3 regions of the Idiomarina loihiensis L2TR genome follow, and region 2 is predicted to be linked to each of the others. Evidence: predicted binding sites of a transcription regulator. Region 2 holds the regulator's gene; each other region holds the start of a gene.
The links. The regulator LexA, encoded in region 2, represses DNA repair genes until DNA is damaged. The targets are predictions, from matches to a motif close to TACTGTATNNNNATACAGTA.

Region 1 (2,274 bases), 360 kb from region 2:
TGTTTTTGTTCCTAAACCGGCAGCACCAATAGGTAGCTGAGCCAGCAGCTGTGCAGACTCTTTGCGGTTTAACGAAACCGGGCAGTCATATTCTGCTAATAATTGAGCGGCTAAAGGGTTATCCGCGACTGCCAGCTGAGCCTTAATCGGCAGCGCATCAACCTCTCGGGATAACGTGTTAAATACCGCATCCATCCCGCCATACAACTGCGCCAGACTACTCAACTCAATTGCCAGACCTTTGGGTGGATACAAAACTAACTTAGCTGCCCACTGGTAAAGTCGGGTGGCTAATTGCTGTAAAACCTGCTGTTCACGCTCCGGAATATATTCAACAAGTTGCAGTTGCTCACAAAGCGATATTGCCATAACCGTCTGGATAGAGGGTTTGACCCCAGCCTCCCGCGCCAAGGTGTTGCACTGCACTATAACCGACTGGTTACCTTGTAACTGGTAAAGTGCCAGCGGCAGGGTGTTGCTGTCAGGCTGTAAGCGCACCCGATTATCCAGTAGTAGTTGGGGAAAATGACAATATAGCCACATTAGTTCAGAACAACGCCTTCCAGCGGCCAACCCACTTTACGTTTTAGTATGTCGAGCGTGACACCCGATTCACCAAGCTTTAACCGTACACGGTTAGAATAAGCCCGCGCCTCTTCATTTAAAGCGGGTTCGCTCAAGACCACGCCCATCTGCCCGGTTTGGGCAGCTTTATACCAACGCCGAACAGATTGAGCTGTCGTCTCTTTTTGTGCAAACCAGCCTAAAGCCAGCGCATTTTTTGTCTGCAATATCTGCTCAAACGCCCAGGCAGCTTTCTCTGCACTGGTCTGAACAACCACCTGCATAGACTCATTAAGTCCATAATGATGTAGGCCAGCAGCCGACAACCAGGCCGGAGGGTTTACCCAGAAAACCGACAGCTTTTGTTGCACCGCATGCTGTATTAATGGCAACAATAGTGCCTGTTCCGAAAACGGAGTTTGCAACTGCCACTCATGCAACCCCGGGTATTGCCAGCCACCGCCCAGCGCCGTATCTAACGACGAAAAACCGGAGCTTAAGGTTGCTGTCTGATTGTCGGTAACCTGACCATGCCAAACAAGCCCTTGCTGAATAAGAGTCTGAAGCTTTGTCTGCATAAAACCTCCGAATACTGTACATATATACAGTATCATTAATTTTTACTCGTTACCAACAGACATCATTACTGGCTTCAGTTATTATTTATCTCATTGTTTCTAATTAGGATAGGGCAGCATGCTGACATCAATACTCATTCCCTTCAGAGTCGTTATTAACTTTTCATGGGGATTAATCACCACCGCTATTATTGGTGTTTCGATTATTAGTATTGGTATTTTTAAAGTGTTACTGCCTTTTAAAACGCCTCAGCGCATTTGTTCTTTTCTGGGGAATGCTCTATTCAGAGTCTGGGCGTACTGTATGTCAATGATGTTCCAGCTGACTCAACGCATGGAATGGCACATTGAAGGTGACCTCGATATCCACGAAAAAGGCTGGTACATGGTTATGGCTAACCACCGTAGCTGGGTCGATGTGCTGGTATTAATGCATTTGACTCGTCGCCACATGCCTATGCCCCGCTTCTTTTTAAAGTCACAACTTATGTGGATACCCATTATTGGCTGGGGCTGCTGGGTACTGGATATGCCTTTTATGAAACGCTACTCAAAAGAGTTGCTGGAGAAAAAACCACACTTAAAAGGCAAAGACATTGCAACAACAACACGCTCCTGCGCCAAATTCCGCCACATTCCTACAACTGTGGTGAATTTCTGTGAAGGCACGCGCTTTACCCCGGAAAAACACGAAAAGAAACAGAGCCCCTTTCGCAACCTGCTGCCACCTAAGGCCGGCGGTACGGCTTTCTCTTTGCAAATTATGGGAGGTCAGTTTGAGGCCATTCTGGATATTACCATTGTCTATCCGGGAACCGATAAACGCCCGGTAGTCTGGCATTTATTAAGCGGACAATTGAAAAACGTCTATGTTGATATAAAGACACGGCCCATTACCGCTGACTTAATCGGCGATTACGCCAGTGACGAAGTCTTCAGAGCCCATTTTCAACAATGGTTGAATCAGCGCTGGCAGGAAAAAGATCAAACCATTGACGAAATGCGTAAGCAAATTCACAGCACCCGCTAAGGGAGTTTTATAATGGACTTCGAGTTTGTAAAAGAGTGGCTACAAAAATTCGGTCTTCAGAGCAACCTGGAGGAACTGAGTCTGGCTATCAGTTCGTTATTA
Region 2 (2,274 bases):
GCTTTCTCTACTGACTCTTTGTTGTAGTTATCGTTATTATATTATTTTTATAATCGGGTACTGCATTTATTAACGAATTTACAACCAAAGATCCAGATCAAATCACGCGAACGAACAAAAAATAAGCGGATCTGTTAAAAAAAGGCTGCGAAAGCAGCCTTGGGGAAGAAAACACACTAACAAAGGTGGGGTTAGTGCAGGTGGGATGTCAGTGTGTTTTTATCAAACAGGAAATATTGTGTTTCACTTAATTTACTGGCCATTTTTGCACGCTGCCAGGTACGGCTGGAAACCGAATCGAGATAACCGATAACCATACTACTGGTACCTGCTAGTAAAGCCTGTTCCAGCGCCCATTCACAACGTTCGACAGAATGACTGCGTAACCAGCGGATTTGAGATTCAGCTACGCCACAGGCAATAAGTTGCTGAATGACGTTTTTATCGCCACCAATAACTGTTATCCACTGGCTCGGTTTTTGTTGCAAAGCCCGCTGTACAACCGGAGACAGGCTATCGACGTCAAATGAATCCTGACTGCGTTTCGCGTCTACAGGGAAAGGCGACACCGGCGCTTCGGCAGTCCACAAACCCGGGTGATGTAGTTTTTGCTGATATTGAGTTTTCATAAGGTCGCTCCGTTTCTGATCACACCCACCGCAAGCCCTTCAATGGCAAAAACTTGCTCGGCAAGGTTGACAGTAATGGTAGAGAAATCTTCATTTTCAGGATGAAGCAAAATAGTTTTTCCGCGCTGTTCAAAACGCTTTACAGTGACTTCGTCTTCAACTCGTGCAACGACTATTTGTCCGTTACGTGCTTGTTCGGTTTTATGTACAGCCAGTAAGTCACCGTCTAAAATGCCAATGTCTCTCATGCTCATACCGTTTACTTTAAGTAAGAAACTGGCGGCTGGATGAAACAGTGATTCGTCAATTTTGTAATGGCCTTCAACGTGTTGTTCAGCCAATAAAGGTTCACCTGCTGCAACCTGGCCGATTAACGGCAGGCCATCGGCGATATCGTAGTCATCGCCGACAAGGCGAATACCGCGCGACATGCCGGGGAGTATTTCGATAACGCCTTTACGGGCCAGCGCTTTCAGGTGCTCCTCCGCAGAGTTGGCAGAGCGGAAACCCAGCTTATGGGCAATTTCGGCACGGGTCGGCGGCATACCGGTTGCGTGCAGATTATCCTTAATAAGCTCAAGAATTTCAGATTGTCTTGGTGTTAACGGGCGCATAATGTACCTGTTTATTTGTACAGTGATACTGTGAGTATATACAGGTAAATTGATTTCGCAAGTAATTTCTTGAACGACATTTTTACACGAAGTTGGTATCCTGTATTTCTGTTTAAAACAGAGGTCTCTATATGAAAGGAATAAGCCGCTTTTTCCCAATTTTTAAATACCCGTTACGCTGGTTAACGCGCTTTCAGGAAATTTGGGATGGCACTGAAGAAGAGCATTCAGCAACTGTTGGCAAGCCAATTGTTTATGTAATGCGTTCAACCTCTAAAGCGGATCTATCAATTTTACAGCGGGCGGCGCACAAGCGTGGCTTGCCAGACCCTGTCGACCCTCTTGTGGTTAATGGTAAAACCTATAACCGAATCATGTATCTGGAAGAATTGGCGAATGAGGTCTCGGATCAAACGGTGTCCGAATTTCACCAGTTATTAACCCTGCACAAAGACCAGCCGGAGCTGGATGTTCAACTGATACCTGCGGGCGTATTCTGGGGCCGCCAGGCCGGAGAAGAAGCGCATGCCGGTAATACTATGACCGGTGACTTAGATAATCCGGGCCATTGGCGTAAATTCTGGCTGGTAATTTTTTCTGGTCGACAAGTGTTACTGCGTTTCTCTCGTTCGGTGAGCCTGGGCACTATGGCGCGTGACCACGGCACCGATATGCGTATTGCGCACAAATTGGCGCGGGTAGCGCGAGTTCACTTCGTCCGTATGCGCCATGCTGTTGCCGGCCCTAAACTAAGTCAGCGCAAAGAGCTGATGTCAGCACTCATTAATACCCCGGCGCTAAAAAAAGCGGTATCGGATGAAGCCAGAGGTAAGAAGATTAGTGAAGAAGCCGCCCGCAAGCGCGCTTTATCTTATATCGATGAAATAGCCGCCAACTATAATTCAACACTTATCCGGGTGTTAGATCGTTTTATGACCTGGATGTGGAACCGGATTTACAACGGCATTCATGTAAAAGGCGGGGATACGATTCGACGACTGGCGCAACAAGGACACGAAGTTATCTATGTG
Region 3 (2,274 bases), 1.4 Mb from region 2:
ATAGAACCCATCCGGAATATTCCAGTTCGTATTCACTTTTCCATCCATCGCCGCTTTGGCCGGACGAAACTCGCTGTTATCCGTATCCGTTGTTTCGTGTAAATCTATGTGGGCCAGAATATCTACGCCTAAGCCAGCAACATAATTCATAATGTGCGCGCATTCCCCGGCAGGAGAATCAGCGACAAAAGAGCGATTAGGATCAATGGCCGCCGGATTCCAACGGTTGATGGTTTCATAGCCCCAGGGACTCAAACATGGCGCTACCACCACATTGAAGTGTGGCTGGTAATCTTTCGCTTTGGTTTCAATAAAGCGCAACGCACCATGGACACCACTGGTTTCATACCCATGTACTCCGCCGGTAACCAAAACCGTTGGCTTCGAGTCATCCCAGTTTTTTGTTCTGACCACAAATAAAGGATAAGTACCGCTGTCGTACGCAAGTTCACCATATTGGTCTACATCGAAATCGCTTTTAAAGGTTTCAATCTTACTGACCACATCATCGAAGTAAGAGCGCTTTTTCGTTTGCTCGGCCAGCCACTGAGCTTTTTCTGTCGCTCCCCATGGGGTGCCCGGTGTTCCGATATGGTAAATCGTTTGTTGCGTCATATTTTAATCCTATTCACTTAAAACAAGGCTGCTATATTAGCAAAGTCTTTGCCGGCACCAAATGAAATACCGGTAGCTAAGCCGCTTTGGTCGATTCCTTATCCGCAGGCTTGGACGCTTCCACTTTTTCTGTCGATGCTTTTTCAGTCTTAGGTTTTTTAGGCTTTTTAGCCCCTAAAGCAATGAGTATATTTTCACGCTCTTTCGCTAAAAACAGAGCCATATCCTCGAGTTGTTGCTCATCAGTGAACAGTTCGCTACTTTTAATCAATGGGTTCAGGGCTTCTGCCATATCCAGAATTTTATCGTGCGCATCGGCTTCGGCTTTTGAAGTGAAGGTCATTTTCTCGGCTCCGTCGCGAATAACTACATATTGGGTTACTACAGCCATGGTATGGTCCTTTGCTGATGTGTAAATATACTGTTTATTTGTACAGTAAAGTGACATAGATTGCAATAGTTGTAGCATTCGCTAAACTGCGCACTCCGAACAGGCCTTCGTTACGACAGGAAGTAAATCCGCCCTATGCAGTTCTCAAAAATACAAGTTCTACTGGCCATTTTTGCAATGGCAATTGGAAGCTTTGCCATTGGTATTGGTGAGTTTGTCATTATGGGGCTGCTGCCCGACGTCGCTGCAGACTTTAATACCGACACCCGGGAAACAGGCCACTTAATCAGTCTTTATGCGCTTGGTGTGGTTATCGGAGCTCCGCTTATTACCATTTTATTTGCCAGGCTGCCACGCAAACCTATGTTACTTGCACTAATGCTGGCATTTTCTCTGGGCAACTTCGCCAGTGCCTCAGCAGACAATTACACATTACTTCAGGTGTTACGTTTCTTAACTGGCCTGCCTCACGGTGCTTATTTCGGGATTGCCTGTTTGGTTGCGGCCGATATGGTTCGTAAAAATCAACGTGGTATGGCAGTAACTATGGTGATGATGGGACTCACGGTAGCTATCCTGGTCGGAAACCCTTTAGCCACCTGGTTAGGGCAGCTTATTGACTGGCGCACCGTATATCATACCGTGGGAGCTCTAGGCTTACTGGCCTTTGTCATGATTTTCATTGTGGTACCCAAACACCCGAATGAAAAGAAAACTTCTGCCCGTGGAGAGATGCAGGCATTACAAAACCCTCAAGTCTGGCTGACTTTAGCCATAGGGGCCATTGGCTTCGGCGGCATGTTTGCGGTACTGAGCTACATAGCTCCAACACTAATAAACGCCACCGGCTTGGATTCTCACTGGATACCTGTTGCTTTATTTATCTACGGACTGGGATCCTTGGCGGGTAGTTTGGTCGGCGGCTGGGCTGCCGACAGAAATCTGAAATTAACCATTGGCGGTTCTCTGGTATGGTCGGCAATTGTGCTGGCAATTTTTCCCTTAACACTGCAGAGTCTCTGGACGGTGATGCCTATGGTGTTATTACTTGGTAGTTCCGCCGCGCTGGTTCCGGCTCTGCAGGTACGTTTAATGGACGTTGCCGGAGAAGCCCAGACTTTAGCAGCATCGTTAAACCACTCCGCTTTTAATGCGGCTAACGCCTTAGGTGCCTGGCTGGGTGGTCTTGCTATTATTTCTCCACTTAGTTGGCAGGGAACCGGCTGGGTTGGGTGCGCGCTGTCGCTGGCCGGTCTGCTACTCTTTTG

Region 1: IL_RS13175 (ImuA family protein) is a predicted target of LexA. The motif match lies at 1,155-1,174, and genes of this name have one in related genera.
Region 3: IL_RS07925 (YebG family protein) is a predicted target of LexA. The motif match lies at 1,035-1,054, and genes of this name have one in related genera.

The regions. Positions count from the first base shown of each region.
Region 1 covers NC_006512.1:2,759,215-2,761,488, forward strand. Annotated here, with positions in the region: gene IL_RS13170 (Y-family DNA polymerase) at 1-543, opposite strand, end outside; gene IL_RS13175 (ImuA family protein) at 543-1,142, opposite strand; gene IL_RS13180 (acyltransferase) at 1,261-2,172, shown strand; gene IL_RS13185 (mechanosensitive ion channel family protein) at 2,185-2,274, shown strand, end outside.
Region 2 covers NC_006512.1:274,914-277,187, forward strand. Annotated here, with positions in the region: gene IL_RS01320 (hypothetical protein) at 192-629, opposite strand; gene lexA (transcriptional repressor LexA) at 626-1,243, opposite strand; gene plsB (glycerol-3-phosphate 1-O-acyltransferase PlsB) at 1,375-2,274, shown strand, end outside.
Region 3 covers NC_006512.1:1,666,220-1,668,493, forward strand. Annotated here, with positions in the region: gene IL_RS07920 (M14 family metallopeptidase) at 1-615, opposite strand, end outside; gene IL_RS07925 (YebG family protein) at 692-1,006, opposite strand; gene IL_RS07930 (MFS transporter) at 1,142-2,274, shown strand, end outside.